DNA from 4 places in the Halobacillus sp. ABD4_316 genome. Region 2 is predicted to be linked to each of the others. Evidence: riboswitches for the same ligand, from Rfam matches in the RefSeq annotation. Region 2 holds a riboswitch; each other region holds the start of a gene.
What was found. Region 2 has a riboswitch for thiamine pyrophosphate ahead of thiT (energy-coupled thiamine transporter ThiT). Riboswitches for the same ligand answer to the same signal wherever they lie in the genome.

Region 1 (3,502 bases), on a different contig from region 2:
TTTCCGTGTGGAGCACCCGCTTACACATTTTATAGAAGCTTATCAAATCGGTGAAGAATGCTGTTATCAGCTTACGATTCTATCCAACTATAAGAAACAGGGATATTTGTTGTTTCAGCCGGAAAAGGACCAAGAGGTAACAACAGAGATGATGACGATTCTTGAGCACACGCTGACCGCCTGTGCCCTTTATTTCGTGAAGGAAAATGCCATCGAAATGACAGAAATCCGTCTCAAGGATAACTTTCTTTTGGAACTGGCGAAGCAGGAGCAGCGCATGGACAAGCAGCTGTTGTCGAAAGCCAGGCTTCTCGGCTATGATCTTGAGAAACCTTACGTCTGCTTTGTCGGAGAGGTTCTGTTCCATCGGCCGGCAAGCCGTTCAGTAGGAAACGATGGACAGCTTCCCTCTTCTTCTTCTCTACAGAGCCGCAACTATTACATCCAGAAGGAGGCCGCTTATGCCGGGCACATGGTGGGACGGCAGGTGATGACGACCTTTGATGAAGAGAGAGTCATCATCTTTCTGGAGGCGGATAAAGCAGGCAGTGAGGAAGCAGCGAATCAATTTCTGGACCTTGTCGAAAGGCGTTTGTTCGAACTGCTGGCTGGTGTCACGATCCAATGGGGGATTTCGTGTCATAAAGAAGGGTATCAAGTCTTCCATCACAGCTATGAGGAAGCGCGGACAGCCCTGCAGATGGGAGAGCAGCAGAACGAGGCCGGGGGCCGGACATTCTTTAAGGAGACAAGGATGAACAGGCTTTTGATGGCCTTATCCCATAAAAAAGAAATCGAGGATATTGTTCAGGATACTCTCCAGCCCCTGATTGATTATGATCAGAAAAGGCAGGCGGAGCTTCTTCATACATTTATGGTTTATAACAAGTACAACAGCAATGTCAGCCAGACATCGAGGGCACTGAATCTGCACCGGCAGTCCCTTCTGCACCGGCTGAGGAATATTGAACAGCTGACGGGGTTGTCCTTGTTGAACGCGGATGATTTATTTTTACTGGAGCTGAGTGTGCGGCTGTGGCTCCTGAAAAAAGTAGAGAAGCCCGGGCCGCAGTGAACGGAAGTCTTTTTGCCTGGCTGCATGAGGCAGGAGATGATGACAGATTCAACCAGTTTTGTTATGATGGATGCAAGTGAATAGATTTCAAAACTACTAGGGGAGCCTGAAGAGGCTGAGAGGAAAGCATGGACGCTTTCTGACTCTTACGTACCTGATCTGGTTAATACCAGCGGAGGGAAGTAGTCACATGATCGTCATTGATCGACTTCTTCTATCAAAACCAGGTCCCCGGTGGACCTGGTTTTTTATTTTATTCCCAGGAAGGAGCTGACTGATGAATAAAACCAGAATTCTTACATTCATGGCCGTCCTTGTGGCCGTAGGTACACTAGGCTCGCAGTTTTTATCGTTTCCCGCTGGAGCAGCCAAAGCCTACCCTGTCCAGCACGCCGTCAATGTCATGGCAGCCGTAATGCTCGGTCCGATTCCAGCGGTGGCGGTCGCTTTTGTCATCGGCCTGCTGCGTTTTCTGCTGGGACTCGGGACGATTCTGGCTTTTCCCGGAGGTATGTTCGGGGCGTTTTTTGCCGGTGTATTTTATAAGGTTTATGCACGGAAGCTTTCTGCAGCAGCAGGAGAAGTGCTGGGCACAGGTGTGATTGGTGCTCTGGCCGCCGTTCCCTTCGCCAGCTGGTTCATGGGAAGCTCAGCAGCGGTCTTTGCGTTTCTTCCGTCGTTTCTAGTGAGTAGTCTGTCAGGAGCGGTCATTGCTGTGTTCCTTTTATCAAGAGTGAAGGTGGAAAGCCCGCTCCCGCAGTCCTGATGAAATCCAATTGAAAAGAATGATTGATAGGAAAGGAAGTGGTTCAATGAAACCCGCATGTGTATTAACAATTGCCGGTACGGATCCAAGTGGAGGAGCCGGCATCCAGGCCGATTTGAAAACATTCCAGGAATTGAAAAGCTATGGTATGAGTGTGGTGACTTCGGTTGTCGCCCAAAATACGACAGGAGTCAAAGATGTGCATCATCTCCCTGACTCCTTCCTCCGTGAGCAGCTGTTTGCGGTAAGTGATGATATGCCGGTGCACGCTGTGAAGACAGGGATGATTGCCAATAAGGAAATGATGCAGGTCATTAAAGACTGGATGCAGACCATCGATGCTCCGTATATTATGGACCCTGTCATGATTGCTCAAAGTGGAGATCCGCTTGTAGAGCAGGAAGAACAGATCTATTTAAAAAGGCATCTTGTACCAGAATCGACGCTTGTCACCCCCAATATTCCGGAAACAGAAACCCTTCTCAATCGAAGGATCCATCATGAAGAGGATATGAAGGAAGCAGCTGTGGAAATTGTAGAACAGCTGGGAGCCGGTGCTGCGCTTGTAAAAGGCGGCCATTTAAAAGGGAAAGCGGTCGACTTTCTATATGACGGATATGAGCTGCACACCTTCGAAGAAGAACGGATTGATTCAGCGAATACCCATGGCACAGGCTGCACGTACTCGGCTGCTATAGCCGCTTATATGAGCCAGGGATATCCGCTCGCGCAGGCGGTAGAGAAGGGCAAGCATTTTGTGACAGAGGCTATTCGCCATTCTTTCGATCTTGGTAAAGGGGACGGCCCGACCAATCATTTCGCTGTACGCAGGGAGGTTTTTCATCCATGACACAAACATTGATCCAGAAGCTGCGGAGTGAACGCCCTTTGATTCATAACATTACCAATGCAGTCGTCATGAATTATACAGCCAACGGCCTGCTTGCTCTCGGCGCTTCGCCGATTATGTCGAATGCCGTTCAGGAAGCCGGGGATGTCGCTCGTTTGGCAGACGGCCTTCTGTTGAATATCGGCACATTGAACGAGCAGCAGGTGGAAGCGATGCTGGAGGCGGGAAAAGCGGCGAATGAAGCCGGCGTCCCTGTCGTTCTGGATCCTGTAGGAGTCGCTGCCACCTCCTACAGGGAAGAGGCCTGTAGGAAAATATTGTCGACGGTTCATGTCGATGTGATCAAAGGCAATGCGGGAGAACTGGCTTTCCTTGCTGGAGAGAAAGTCGAAACAAAAGGGGTGGACTCTGGAGAAGCCTCCAATACCGATGAGATTGCTCTCAAAGTTTCTGAACTTTATCAGACGATGGCTGTCTGCACAGGCAAAACCGATGTGATCGGGTATGAAGGAGAAGTCTTCAAAAACGATACAGGACACCAATGGCTTTCAAAAGTCACAGGATCCGGATGTCTGCTAGGTGCCGTTCTCACTGCGTTTCTTGCCATTGAAGGAGACCGCGCAGGAAACGTCCGGGCCGGTCTCTATCATTTTGGTAAAGCAGCAGAACAGGCCGCTTCTCACCCTCATGTGTCAGGACCCGGGACATTTGTTCCTGCGTTTATCGATGCTCTGGGAGCAGAAGAGGAGGCGGACCGGTGAATTTGGAACAGCAGCTCAGAAAATATTTGATCATGGGCAGTCAGGACTGT
Region 2 (3,502 bases):
AGCTCGAACTATACCATTCCTTCTTGACGAACGTGAAAAAGAAGCAGGAAACGCCTGCATATCGAAAAAGGAGTTTCCCCGTGTGACAACGAAAGGAAAAGGGTAGACGAATAGATAAAGGAGGACACCATCGATGCAGCCAACCGTTATGATTACCGGATCCTCCAGCGGATTCGGACAGCAGACCGCTGTGAAATGTGCAGAGAAAGGCTTCCGTGTCATTGCAACAATGCGGAATATGGAAAAAGCGTCGGTTTTCCAAAACGCAGACCTGACGGAAGACGTGAAGCAGAAGATTGAAGTGTGGCAGCTGGATGTCACGGATGATACCTCGATTGAACGTTTTAAGGAAAAAGCAGAACAACTGGAGCGGGTGGATGTGCTCGTGAACAACGCGGGCTATGCGGTAGGAGGGTTCCTGGAACAGGTCCCACTTGAGGAATACCGCCGGCAGTTCGATACGAACGTCTTTGGTGTTATAGCCGTCACGAAGGCTGTTCTGCCCGTCATGAGGCGCCAAGGGTCCGGAAAAATACTAAATGTCAGCAGTGTCAGTGGATTGATCGGTTTTCCGGGGTTATCGGCGTATGTATCGTCCAAGCATGCGCTGGAAGGACTTTCTGAAAGCCTGCGCTTTGAACTGCAGCCATTCGGCATTGATGTCGCGTTGATTGAACCAGGCTCTTTTCAGACGAATATCTGGTCGTCCGGTATGAAGCTTCCAGAGGAAGTACACAATCCTTCGTCGCCGTATGCTTCCTACATAAAAGGACTGTGGAGTGCCTTGAACGAAGAGTCACGGGCCCAGCCGGCTTCCGTCGCCGACCTCATGACAGGACTGATCCAAAAAGACAAGCTGAAAAAACTGCGTTATCCAGTCGGAGCGGGCGTCCGTACCAACGTGCTTTTGAAAAGGATTCTTCCATGGGCATGGCTCGAAAAGGCGGTATTGAAACGGATATTAGGTTCCACCAAAACAAAAGGAGGAAAACCAGATGGCCGAGTACAGCATTCTTGATGGGGCAGAGGAAATCAAATACGAGGGCAATGAGGTGGGGATACTCGTCTCCCACGGGTTCACAGGGACGACCCAGAGCATGCGTCCGCTCGCAGAAGCATACGCACGCGAAGGCTATACCGTTTACTGTCCACGGTTGAAAGGACACGGCACAGCACCGGAGGATATGGAGACGACGTCCTATAAGGACTGGATCGAATCAGTGGAGAGCGCCTATCAATGGCTGAATGAACGGTGCAGTTCTATATTCGTCGTCGGTTTATCCATGGGAGGAACGCTTGCCCTTTATATGGCCGGTGAGCATAAGGACATCCAGGGGGTTATTCCGATCAATGCAGCAATCGACATCCCGGTGATGGAGGAGAGTGCGGCGACAGACGAACGTTTTCTTGATGCCATCGGCTCCGATATTAAAGACCCCGGCCAGGATGAACTGGCCTACGACAAAACACCGGTCAAATCCATTACCGAAATCACGGTCTTAATGGATCATGTGAAAAAGCGGCTTGATACGATTCACTGCCCGATTCTGATTTTCGTCTCGGATGAGGATCACGTCGTCTCGCCCAATAATTCAGAAGTGATCTTTGATTCGGTCTTTTCGGAGCACAAGGAGCTTGTCCATTTGGAAAACAGCTACCATGTCGCAACACTGGATCATGACCAGGATTTGATTGTCGAGCGCAGTCTGGAATTCTTCCAGATGTATACGAATACAAAATAGACTCCATTGCCCGGGAAATAAGTTTTGTCATCGGAGAGAAGTTTGATATAATAGAAGCATAGCAAGAAGAGTAATCGGTACAAAGCCTACAAGGGGAGCCTAGCGGCTGAGAGTGAACCTCGTTCAGACCCTTCGAACCTGTCAGTTAGTACTGGCGCAGGGATGGCGGCTTTTTTGATGGTGCAATGCATTCGGGATCCCTCCATCAGGAAGCGTCCCTGTCTGCATTGCTTTTTTTGTGTCTTTTTTTAAAGGAGGAATGCTGGAATGAGAAACCGCAGAGTCCTATTTTTAGTAGAAATTGCGATCTTTTCCGCATTAGCACTACTACTGGATATCCTTCCGTTTTTATCATTTAAATTATGGGCCCAGGGCGGTTCCGTTTCGTTTGCAATGGTGCCGGTCTTCATTATGGCCTTCCGCTGGGGCGTGAAGGGAGGCGCGGCTACTGGACTGCTGCTCGGCATCTATCAGATTTTGACCGGTGCCTATATCATCACCCCTTTGCAGACGCTGTTGGACTACATTGTGGCGTTTGCGGTGATCGGTGCGGCAGGAATCGTGGCCAAACCGCTTTGGAATGCGATCCGCTCCAAGGAAACGAAAGCTCTCGTCGGGTGGATCATCGCGGGGTGCTTTATCGGCAGTGTACTCCGCTTCTTCGGTCACTTCGCAGCAGGGATCATCTTTTACGGTGAGTTTGCGCCGGAAGGACAGCCGGTCTGGCTGTACTCCCTCGTTTATAATGGCGGATACATGCTGCCTGCGTTTATCTTAAGCGCCATCGTAATCAGCCTTTTGTTCATACAGCGTCCAAAGCTGCTGCTTCATTAAATGAGAAAAGTCTTCTGCCCCTGCGGTAGAAGGCTTTTTTTTCCATGTTTGAAACACCCCCGGGTAGTGAAAAGACAGGCAGAGACCAGGGGGGATAAGAATGAAAAAAATAAAGGGGTTATTAAAGAAGAAATGGGTCTGGCTGCTGCTTTTGATCGTGCTGATCCTTTCGGTCATGATTGCCTATCATACCTCATGGAAAGCGCTCCCGGAAGGCGTTTCCTACGAGGGCGGTGTCCATCAGATGGAGGATATCGAGTTTTTCCGTGACCTCTCCTATGAGAATCAAGAGGGGGATACGGTTCATGATCTTCAGGTTTTTGAGGAGATGTATGCCACTATAGGGGAAGCGGATGATTTTATTGTCGCTGATATGTTTCTTTTCAACGGCTACACGAACGGGAAAAATGAATTTCCCGAAATCAGCAGTCGTCTCGTGGACGCTGTATTAGAAAGAAAAGAAGAAGTGCCTGAGCTTGAAGTCGTGTTTATTACCGACCAAATCAATACCATTTACGGCTCCTATGAATCGGAAACAATCCGCCGCCTGGAAGATGGCGGGGTGAACGTCGTCTTAACCAATCTGGACAAACTGAGAGATTCCAATCCGTTATACTCGAGTGCGTGGCGTCTGATGTTTTCCTGGATGGGTAACGGAGGAGAAGGGTGGATCGGCAATCCGATTGCCAAGGAGGCCCCTGACGTGACGCTTCGATCCTACATGAAGCTGTTGAATATTAAGGCGAACCACCGGAAGCTGCTTGTGACTGAGGATTCAGCCGTTGTATCCACGGCTAACCCTCATGATGCCAGTGGGTACCATGAGAACGTCGCTTTCAAAATGGACGGTCCGATTATAGAGGATATTTTGGAAGCAGAAGAAGCGGTGGCCCGCTATTCCGGCGGGGAATTCATCGACTACAGCA
Region 3 (3,502 bases), on a different contig from region 2:
TTCCCAATCACTCCACCACCCACAACAATTGCGTCATAAAACATCCCTTCATCTCCTTCCCAGTCGGTATTGATAACGGCGGACCGCCTTTTCCGCATCGTCTGCTAATAGAATGCCGGATAGTACAGCCGCTCCCGACGCTCCAAAGGGCTGAAGACGGCTGACATTTTCCGGTGTCAATCCCCCTATCGCGGTGACAGGCAGCGAGACTGCCTGTGTGACCCTCTGCAGAGCCTCGAGCCCGCGTCCCGCCGATCCAGGCTTGGATGCTGTCTCAAAGACATGTCCGAACAAAATAAAATCTGCTCCCCGTTTTTCTGCAGTGACAGCTTCTTCTACAGAATGGACCGAACACCCGGCGTTTAAAAAAGGAAAAGCCCGCTTAACCTCTTCGACCGGAAGACTGTGTCCGGCCAGCTGCACGTGAGGCACTGCTTTTGCCACGGCTACATCCACCCTGTCATTGATGACGAGCTTTTCGGTTGGAAACCCAAGGTCTGTCAAAGCATCTACAGTATCCGCCACTTCACTTGCGGACCACTGCTTTTCACGAAGATGGAAGAAATCAATCATCGGTTCAATCGCAGCCACCCTTGTGCACAGTTCCTCCCTGGACTGCCGCCCTGTGGAAATGACGTGCAGTTTCATTCACGTCCGGCTGCGATCGACTGTTTTAAATCAAACGGCCATTCCTCCATACGGTAAGCCATTTCCCAGAACATATATTCATACTGACTGCTGATGATAAACAATTCCTTCATCCGGGATCTGCCGGCATCTGTTTTCGCTTCAGCCAGTTCATCAAGGCGCTCGATCTGCTCTTCTACAAGCGTCCGGAACCAATCCCCTCCGTAAGCCGCAATCCATTCCTGATAGACCGGTTCTTCCGGTGACGATTCTTTCAAATGTTCGCCGACTTCATAATACAGCCAGTAGCACGGAAGAATCGTCGCAATCACATCCCCTAAGTCCCCGTTATACGCTCCTCTGTACATATGGGACGCATACGCATAGGCCGTTGGTGACGGTTTGAACTGCTCCCGCTCTTCCTGCGTAATGCCGAGCTGCTTCAAAAAATTCTCATGAAGCCCAAGCTCAGCTTCATACGTACTTTGAGCATGAGACGCCATATTGGCCATGACAGCCATATCTTCAGACTTTGCAGCTCCCAGTGACTGGACACGGGCAAAATGAGACAAGTAATACGAATCCTGAAGCACATAATAACGGAACTTTTCGAGAGGAAGCGTTCCCTCTCCAATCCCTGTGACAAAAGGATGGTGAAAACTTCCCTCCCAAATCTCATCCACGGCCTTTCTGATTTCTTCTGAAAATGTCATATCCACTCTCTCCTTTGTTGAACGATCCGCCACTGATTTTTCCCACTAAAAAAGCCACTTTCCCCGGCATAGGAAAAGTGGCTGATATACATTTATTTTCATAGACATGTATAGGTATCGGCCACTTCCCTACGCTGGTATAAACCAGATCAGGTTCCAAGAGTCTTAAAGCATCACTTTAATCTCAGCCTTTGAGAAGGCACCCCTAGTGGATCGCTCGTTATTCAATTCCCTTTCATCGTAACACGTTAGAATTTTTTGTCAAAAACAGATTTTCGACTGCCGTTCCACGGCTTTCTGGATACTGTTGGCGGTCCATGGAGGAATCGGGACGGGACTCTCGTTTAGACCCGGCTCGACCCAGACCATGTCCGCCACTTCTTCCGGACTCTTTATATAGGGCTCTCCTGTGAAATCCGTAGTCAAAAACACGATATTCAGAACCTGGATATCCCCGATTAAAAAAGTATTGCTGTGTACATAGGTAAGGTCCCCATCCAAAGTGAGGCCGATCTCCTCTTTAATTTCACGGCGGACGTTATCTTCCAGCACATCAAGGGAATCCGGACTGAACTCCATTTTCCCTCCAGGCAGCGAATACAATCCTCCCGCGTGCTCCTCTTCCGGTGACCTTTGAATAAGTAGAATATGGTCCTCTTTCATAATGGCCGCTTCTACGTTTATGATATAAGAATACGACATATACAAACCTCCTTTTTTAACCAATCCTTACCAAATTCGACACACCGCTTCAATTTCCTCCCCCTCATGAAGAAAAGACTATTGAGCATATTCATAGTGTCTCTTTATTATAAACCGTTACACAGAACGGATAATAACGTCTTTGACTTTCTGCATCGCTCCATCAATGGCAGAAGCCTTCAGGGAAGCGAGGTAGACAACGACACCTGCTCCTTCTTCCACCTTACCAAAGCGCTGGATATCCACGATAATGGTCCTCTGCAGGGAAGGACAAGTCAAGTCATTTCATTCTAAAAACACCCGCCCTTTTCAGGACGGGTGTTTTTTTATGCTCATCTCAGGTAAAATATGGCTCGGAGAGGAGGAAAACAATGACACAACTGAAAGTCCTTTCTGCGTGGAACATCCTTCCCGCTGCGCTTTTGATCACTGCCGGATGGTTTCTGTTGGATGTCAATCCATCCAACACCTACACGGGATCCCTCTTTCTTATCCTGTTCTGGACAGTGAAAAGCGGACTGGACGCCTGGAGGTATCACTTGATCCGCCAAAATAAGCATGCCATTTTAAACTTCGGCTTTACCGCTGTCAGTCTTGTCTTGTTGTTTTATGTCCTCTAAGGGAAGGCAGCAGTTAAAGAGAACCATCCACTTATAAGGAGCGGATACATATGTTAAAAAAGATTCGAATCCTCTTATCAGTCATAATCATCCTTTTGTCCGGCTACGGATTATGGACAGATAAATCAGGAGACCTTTTGTCTTTCACTCTCGCAGGTTTTGCCATTCTTATGGTTATCCTTGGCCTTGAAGAACAAAAAGAAACAACCAAAAAGCGTGCCTCCATTTATTATGCGGTCTCTGTTTTCTGTCTGTTTACTTCCATAGCCGGATTCATCCAATAATAAGAGTCCCTTTAGATGAGATCCCTATTCCTGCAAACGCGACTTAAACATCCTAGATCGCATAAGGGAAGGCGACGTGGAGTGTTCGATGGTGACGCCTGTGGAAAAGCATAAGGTGAAGATCCACTTGGGCAGGTGGTTTTCGTGCCCAAGTCAGCTGAGGCCGTGCCCGCGGCGGGCATCCACCGATAGGCGGAGCGTGACAATCGCAGTCCCCCCCTCGAGGAGAAAAGCTTTTCTACATGAGGAGAGCCCCTGGAGAGGGGCTCTTTACACCAACGTATGGATAAAATCAATTTCACTCATCACCTGTATGCCGTTCCGTTCAAGCAGGGCCGCCGTGACCCCTTTTCCAGTAACCTGTCTCCCGCTGAACGTGCCGTCATAGACGAGGGTACTGCCGCAGGACGGGCTTCCCTCCTTCAACACTACCGTATCAATCTGCAGATCTCTTACCGTTTCCAACGTCAAATATGCCCCTCTTATGTACGTCTCTGTTACATCGGTTCCTGTCTTTTCCATTACACGGGCCCGGCCTTTCAGGACATCCTCTCCA
Region 4 (3,502 bases), on a different contig from region 2:
GAGGAGGGTGGCAGAAGGTTTCGTTTCCTCCAGCTCCTCCCGGCTGATGCCGATCCGTTCCGCATAGTTCCGGTGCAGCTCCATTTCCTCACTTAAAGTGGAATGAAGCAGTTCAGAGAACATCGTCATCGTATCCAGGCTTTTCGCCTTAACGGAACCAAGAGCAAACACGCGGCAGTAATCAATCAAGTACAAATAATCCTGGCGCATGAAAAATTGGAATTTCTCAAGCTCGAGCGTGCCGTCCCCAATCCCTTTGACGAATGGATGATCGAGGTAGGCCTCCCAAATCGGACGGGCACTTTCGTATAAACGGCCTGTAAACATTACGCTTCCTCCTTGTCATCTGCTTGTTGAAACCAATTGTATAAAAAAGCCATCATTGTTTTCGTATAATCCAACAGCTGTCCCCGGTCCAGCGACTCATTCACCGCATGCGCCTGATCCAGCGTGCCGGGACCGTAGAGAATGGTCGGGATGCCTGCTTCTGAGAGCCATCCTCCATCCGTCACAGTCGGAGACATGGACATTTCCGCCGGCGTACCATGGATGATTTTATGGGCCTGTTGAAGCTGCTGTACCCCTGGATGGGCAGGATCGACAGAAAAGGCGGGGAAGATTTCTCCGCGCTCCTCGATCATGGACGTTCCTCCCCATTTGAATTGAGGGGCATGGTTTTTCAGCCATGGATCGGCCTGAGCGGCAGCACGGACATGTGCTTCAATTTCTTCGATCACATCTTCATAATGCTCTTCTGGATAATAGTGCACGGTAATCCATAAAGCACAGCGGTCGGCGATAAAAGCGGCATGCCTTCCACCTTCAATGACAGCCGGATTGATTGTCGTCGATCCAGGTGGAAAGCCTGGACTCGATTTCGTCACCGCCCAGTGCTGCTCCAATTCCTGCAGCGACTGGATGATTTTCATCATTTTTTCAATCGCCCCCGCTCCGTATCTTCCTCCACCGGCGTGAATGAGCGAACGGCGTTCCGCATCGTGGAAGGTTTCCGGGCTTTCAACCATTATCCATCCGGTAATAACGCCCCCCTGCCCTTGAATGGCGCAGTTACTTGTATCGGATACGATGGCTAAATCGGCATAATACCCTCTTTCTCCACAGGATTTTGTTCCTGCTTCTCCGACCTCTTCACCGACGACGGACTGCACATGAAGGTCGCCGGCTGGTTGAATGCCCGCTTCATGAAGAAGCTTGAGTGCAAATAGAACTGCGGCCATTCCACCTTTCATATCCGCTGTCCCTCGGCCATAAAGCCGGTCGCCTTGAATCGTGAGCGTGAAAGGATCATGCTCCCACTTTTCGCCGTCATCCAGAGCGGCCACATCAATATGACCGTTTAAGATGAGACTTCTGCTGTGTTCCCGGTCGGTTCCTTTTTTCGTTCCGACGACAATCGGATCGCCGGGGTACAGTTCCCACGTGTCTATTTCAAAATCCATCCGGCTTAAATACTTTTCTATGTACTGTTGTGCTTCCGACGCATTTCGGGCTGGAGGGCTTAACGTCGGAAAGGCGACCAAGTCCCCCAGAAGCTGGTGCATCTGCTCTTCCTTTTCCTCTACTCTCTGCAGCAATTCCTCTAACTGAATCATCGTACTCTCTCCTTCCATATAAAAAGCCCGCCCCTTCGAGAGAAGGAGCGGGCTTGATCATCATGTAAGAAAAGATCAATCATCGACCGCTTCACTTCCCTCCGCTGGTATGAGCCAGATCAGGTTGTAAGGGTCAAAGCTTCTGCTTTTCTCAGCCCGGTCAACAGGGCTCCCCTAGTGAAACATGCTATAAAACTGTTATTTTCATTACAACACAGGGGGCCGGAAAGGACAAGTCCCGTTTAAACGCGAAATGTAGATGGAGGACGTATAAAACAGGGGGCCATGGATGGACATCAAAAACGATGATTTAACAAGCGATGAAGTACAAGCATTCATAAAGGAACACCTTTTCAATATGACCCTGCACTCCCCGCCAGAAAGCATCCACGCATTGGATATAGAAAAATTAAAACAGCCCGGCGTGACCTTTTGGACAGCCTGGGAAAAGGGAGAGCTGGCAGGAATGGGAGCGTTGAAAGAACTCCATCCGGCGCACGGAGAAATCAAGTCGATGAGAACGGCCTCTTCCCATTTAAGACGAGGCGTCGCCCACAGATTGCTCCAACACATCATAAATGAATCCAGCGCCCGAGGGTATACACAGCTCTTTATTGAAACCGGGTCTCAAGAGGCGTTCCATCCGGCTGTCCAGCTGTATAAGAACTTCGGGTTTGTTTTCTGTGGTCCTTTCGCCGGCTACAAGGAAGACCCAAACAGCTTATTTATGACCCTGAAACTAACGGATACTGTAATACATAACCGTGATCACCGTAACGGATAAGAGGACAGCCGCTGTCAGACTCTTCTTTAGGGAAGCAGCAGGGATTTTTTTAACGAGCGTGTAGGTGATTGGAAAAATGAAACTGATCGGTATGAGATACAAGCTTAAGAACATCGTAAAGACAGCCAATAACACAGCTAGAAGTGGTCCAATTAAAAGATACAGGCCCCACTCAATAAAAAAGCGTCCCAACGACAGCTGCCTGCTTAAACGATCGGCTATGAAAGACAGGGGGAGGGCAAACACAGCATGCCCCAAATAGATGTTGACTAAATTAAAATATAAGTTTCCGACCAGATTGCTGTAATCCGATGTGAGATAAATAGAAACCAATAAAGCTGTTACAAAACTGCTGATTAAGGCAGCAAGAATTTTCCGCATCGTACAAGCTCACTTTCATGTTGTTTTATTTATGTAGGTAAAAGAAGCGCAGGTTCCGGTTTTGGGTGGGTCTGTTCTGTTCCCGCAGGCTTTAACTTCCTCAAGACCTCACCACATGACCAGATTGCAGTATAGGCGTTGGCGACGCCTATGGATCAGGGTAAGGCAATGAGAGGAGGAGAGTCCTTTTTCTATAGGGATAGAGAAAATTATCCACCCAGAGATATGGTCTCAAAGGCGGCTTCTTTTCCGTTTTCATAAATCCTCAGGATCTCATAACTTTGATAACCGTCGACTCTGTAGAAGCGTTCGGATTTAACCGAATCACCAGCGCCGGCCTCTGTCTTGTATAACAGGTTCAGCGTATCTTCTTCTGCCCGGACCTCGAAGGATGTATAATATTCCGCCCCTTCGCCCTGTTTTGTTCCGTTCAAATAGATATACACCGTATTCTGATCTCCGTCTTGGAACATATAATTTCCATGTCTATTTTTTACCGTTTGAAAATAGGACAACGCGTCCCCTGGAAGATCCTTTTTCCCAATTTCAGAGAAGGACCATTCCCTTTCACTTTGACACGCTGTCAGGATTAAAACAGATAAAAGCACCAATAGGATTCCCTTCAATAGCAAGCCCCCTTTTACACTTTCTCTGCTATTCTAGCATTCCTGGATGGCCCTTGAAAAATCCATTTCACATGGAAGGAAAGCGTTGATCGAATGGA

Region 1: it holds a riboswitch for thiamine pyrophosphate, as region 2 does, so the genes downstream of both, thiW (energy coupling factor transporter S component ThiW) here and thiT (energy-coupled thiamine transporter ThiT) in region 2, are expected to answer to the same signal.
Region 3: it holds a riboswitch for thiamine pyrophosphate, as region 2 does, so the genes downstream of both, tenA (thiaminase II) here and thiT (energy-coupled thiamine transporter ThiT) in region 2, are expected to answer to the same signal.
Region 4: it holds a riboswitch for thiamine pyrophosphate, as region 2 does, so the genes downstream of both, ACXAJH_RS11420 (acetylornithine deacetylase) here and thiT (energy-coupled thiamine transporter ThiT) in region 2, are expected to answer to the same signal.

Annotation. Positions count from the first base shown of each region.
Region 1 covers NZ_JBSWZA010000002.1:289,980-293,481, forward strand. The annotation lists gene ACXAJH_RS08550 (PucR family transcriptional regulator) at 1-1,075, shown strand, start outside; TPP riboswitch at 1,164-1,273, shown strand; gene thiW (energy coupling factor transporter S component ThiW) at 1,353-1,841, shown strand; gene thiD (bifunctional hydroxymethylpyrimidine kinase/phosphomethylpyrimidine kinase) at 1,888-2,691, shown strand; gene thiM (hydroxyethylthiazole kinase) at 2,688-3,452, shown strand; gene thiE (thiamine phosphate synthase) at 3,449-3,502, shown strand, end outside.
Region 2 covers NZ_JBSWZA010000005.1:169,267-172,768, forward strand. The annotation lists gene ACXAJH_RS17735 (SDR family oxidoreductase) at 134-1,018, shown strand; gene ACXAJH_RS17740 (alpha/beta hydrolase) at 996-1,742, shown strand; TPP riboswitch at 1,824-1,922, shown strand; gene thiT (energy-coupled thiamine transporter ThiT) at 2,010-2,576, shown strand; gene ACXAJH_RS17750 (phospholipase D family protein) at 2,677-3,502, shown strand, end outside.
Region 3 covers NZ_JBSWZA010000001.1:84,130-87,631, reverse strand. The annotation lists gene thiO (glycine oxidase ThiO) at 1-44, opposite strand, end outside; gene tenI (thiazole tautomerase TenI) at 49-648, opposite strand; gene tenA (thiaminase II) at 645-1,340, opposite strand; TPP riboswitch at 1,450-1,557, opposite strand; gene ACXAJH_RS00535 (NUDIX domain-containing protein) at 1,602-2,042, opposite strand; gene ACXAJH_RS00530 (hypothetical protein) at 2,160-2,321, opposite strand; gene ACXAJH_RS00525 (hypothetical protein) at 2,414-2,662, shown strand; gene ACXAJH_RS00520 (hypothetical protein) at 2,713-2,946, shown strand; gene ACXAJH_RS00515 (2-thiouracil desulfurase family protein) at 3,217-3,502, opposite strand, start outside.
Region 4 covers NZ_JBSWZA010000002.1:912,272-915,773, reverse strand. The annotation lists gene tenA (thiaminase II) at 1-327, opposite strand, end outside; gene ACXAJH_RS11420 (acetylornithine deacetylase) at 327-1,613, opposite strand; TPP riboswitch at 1,693-1,799, opposite strand; gene ACXAJH_RS11415 (GNAT family N-acetyltransferase) at 1,903-2,397, shown strand; gene ACXAJH_RS11410 (hypothetical protein) at 2,353-2,778, opposite strand; gene ACXAJH_RS11405 (hypothetical protein) at 2,988-3,404, opposite strand.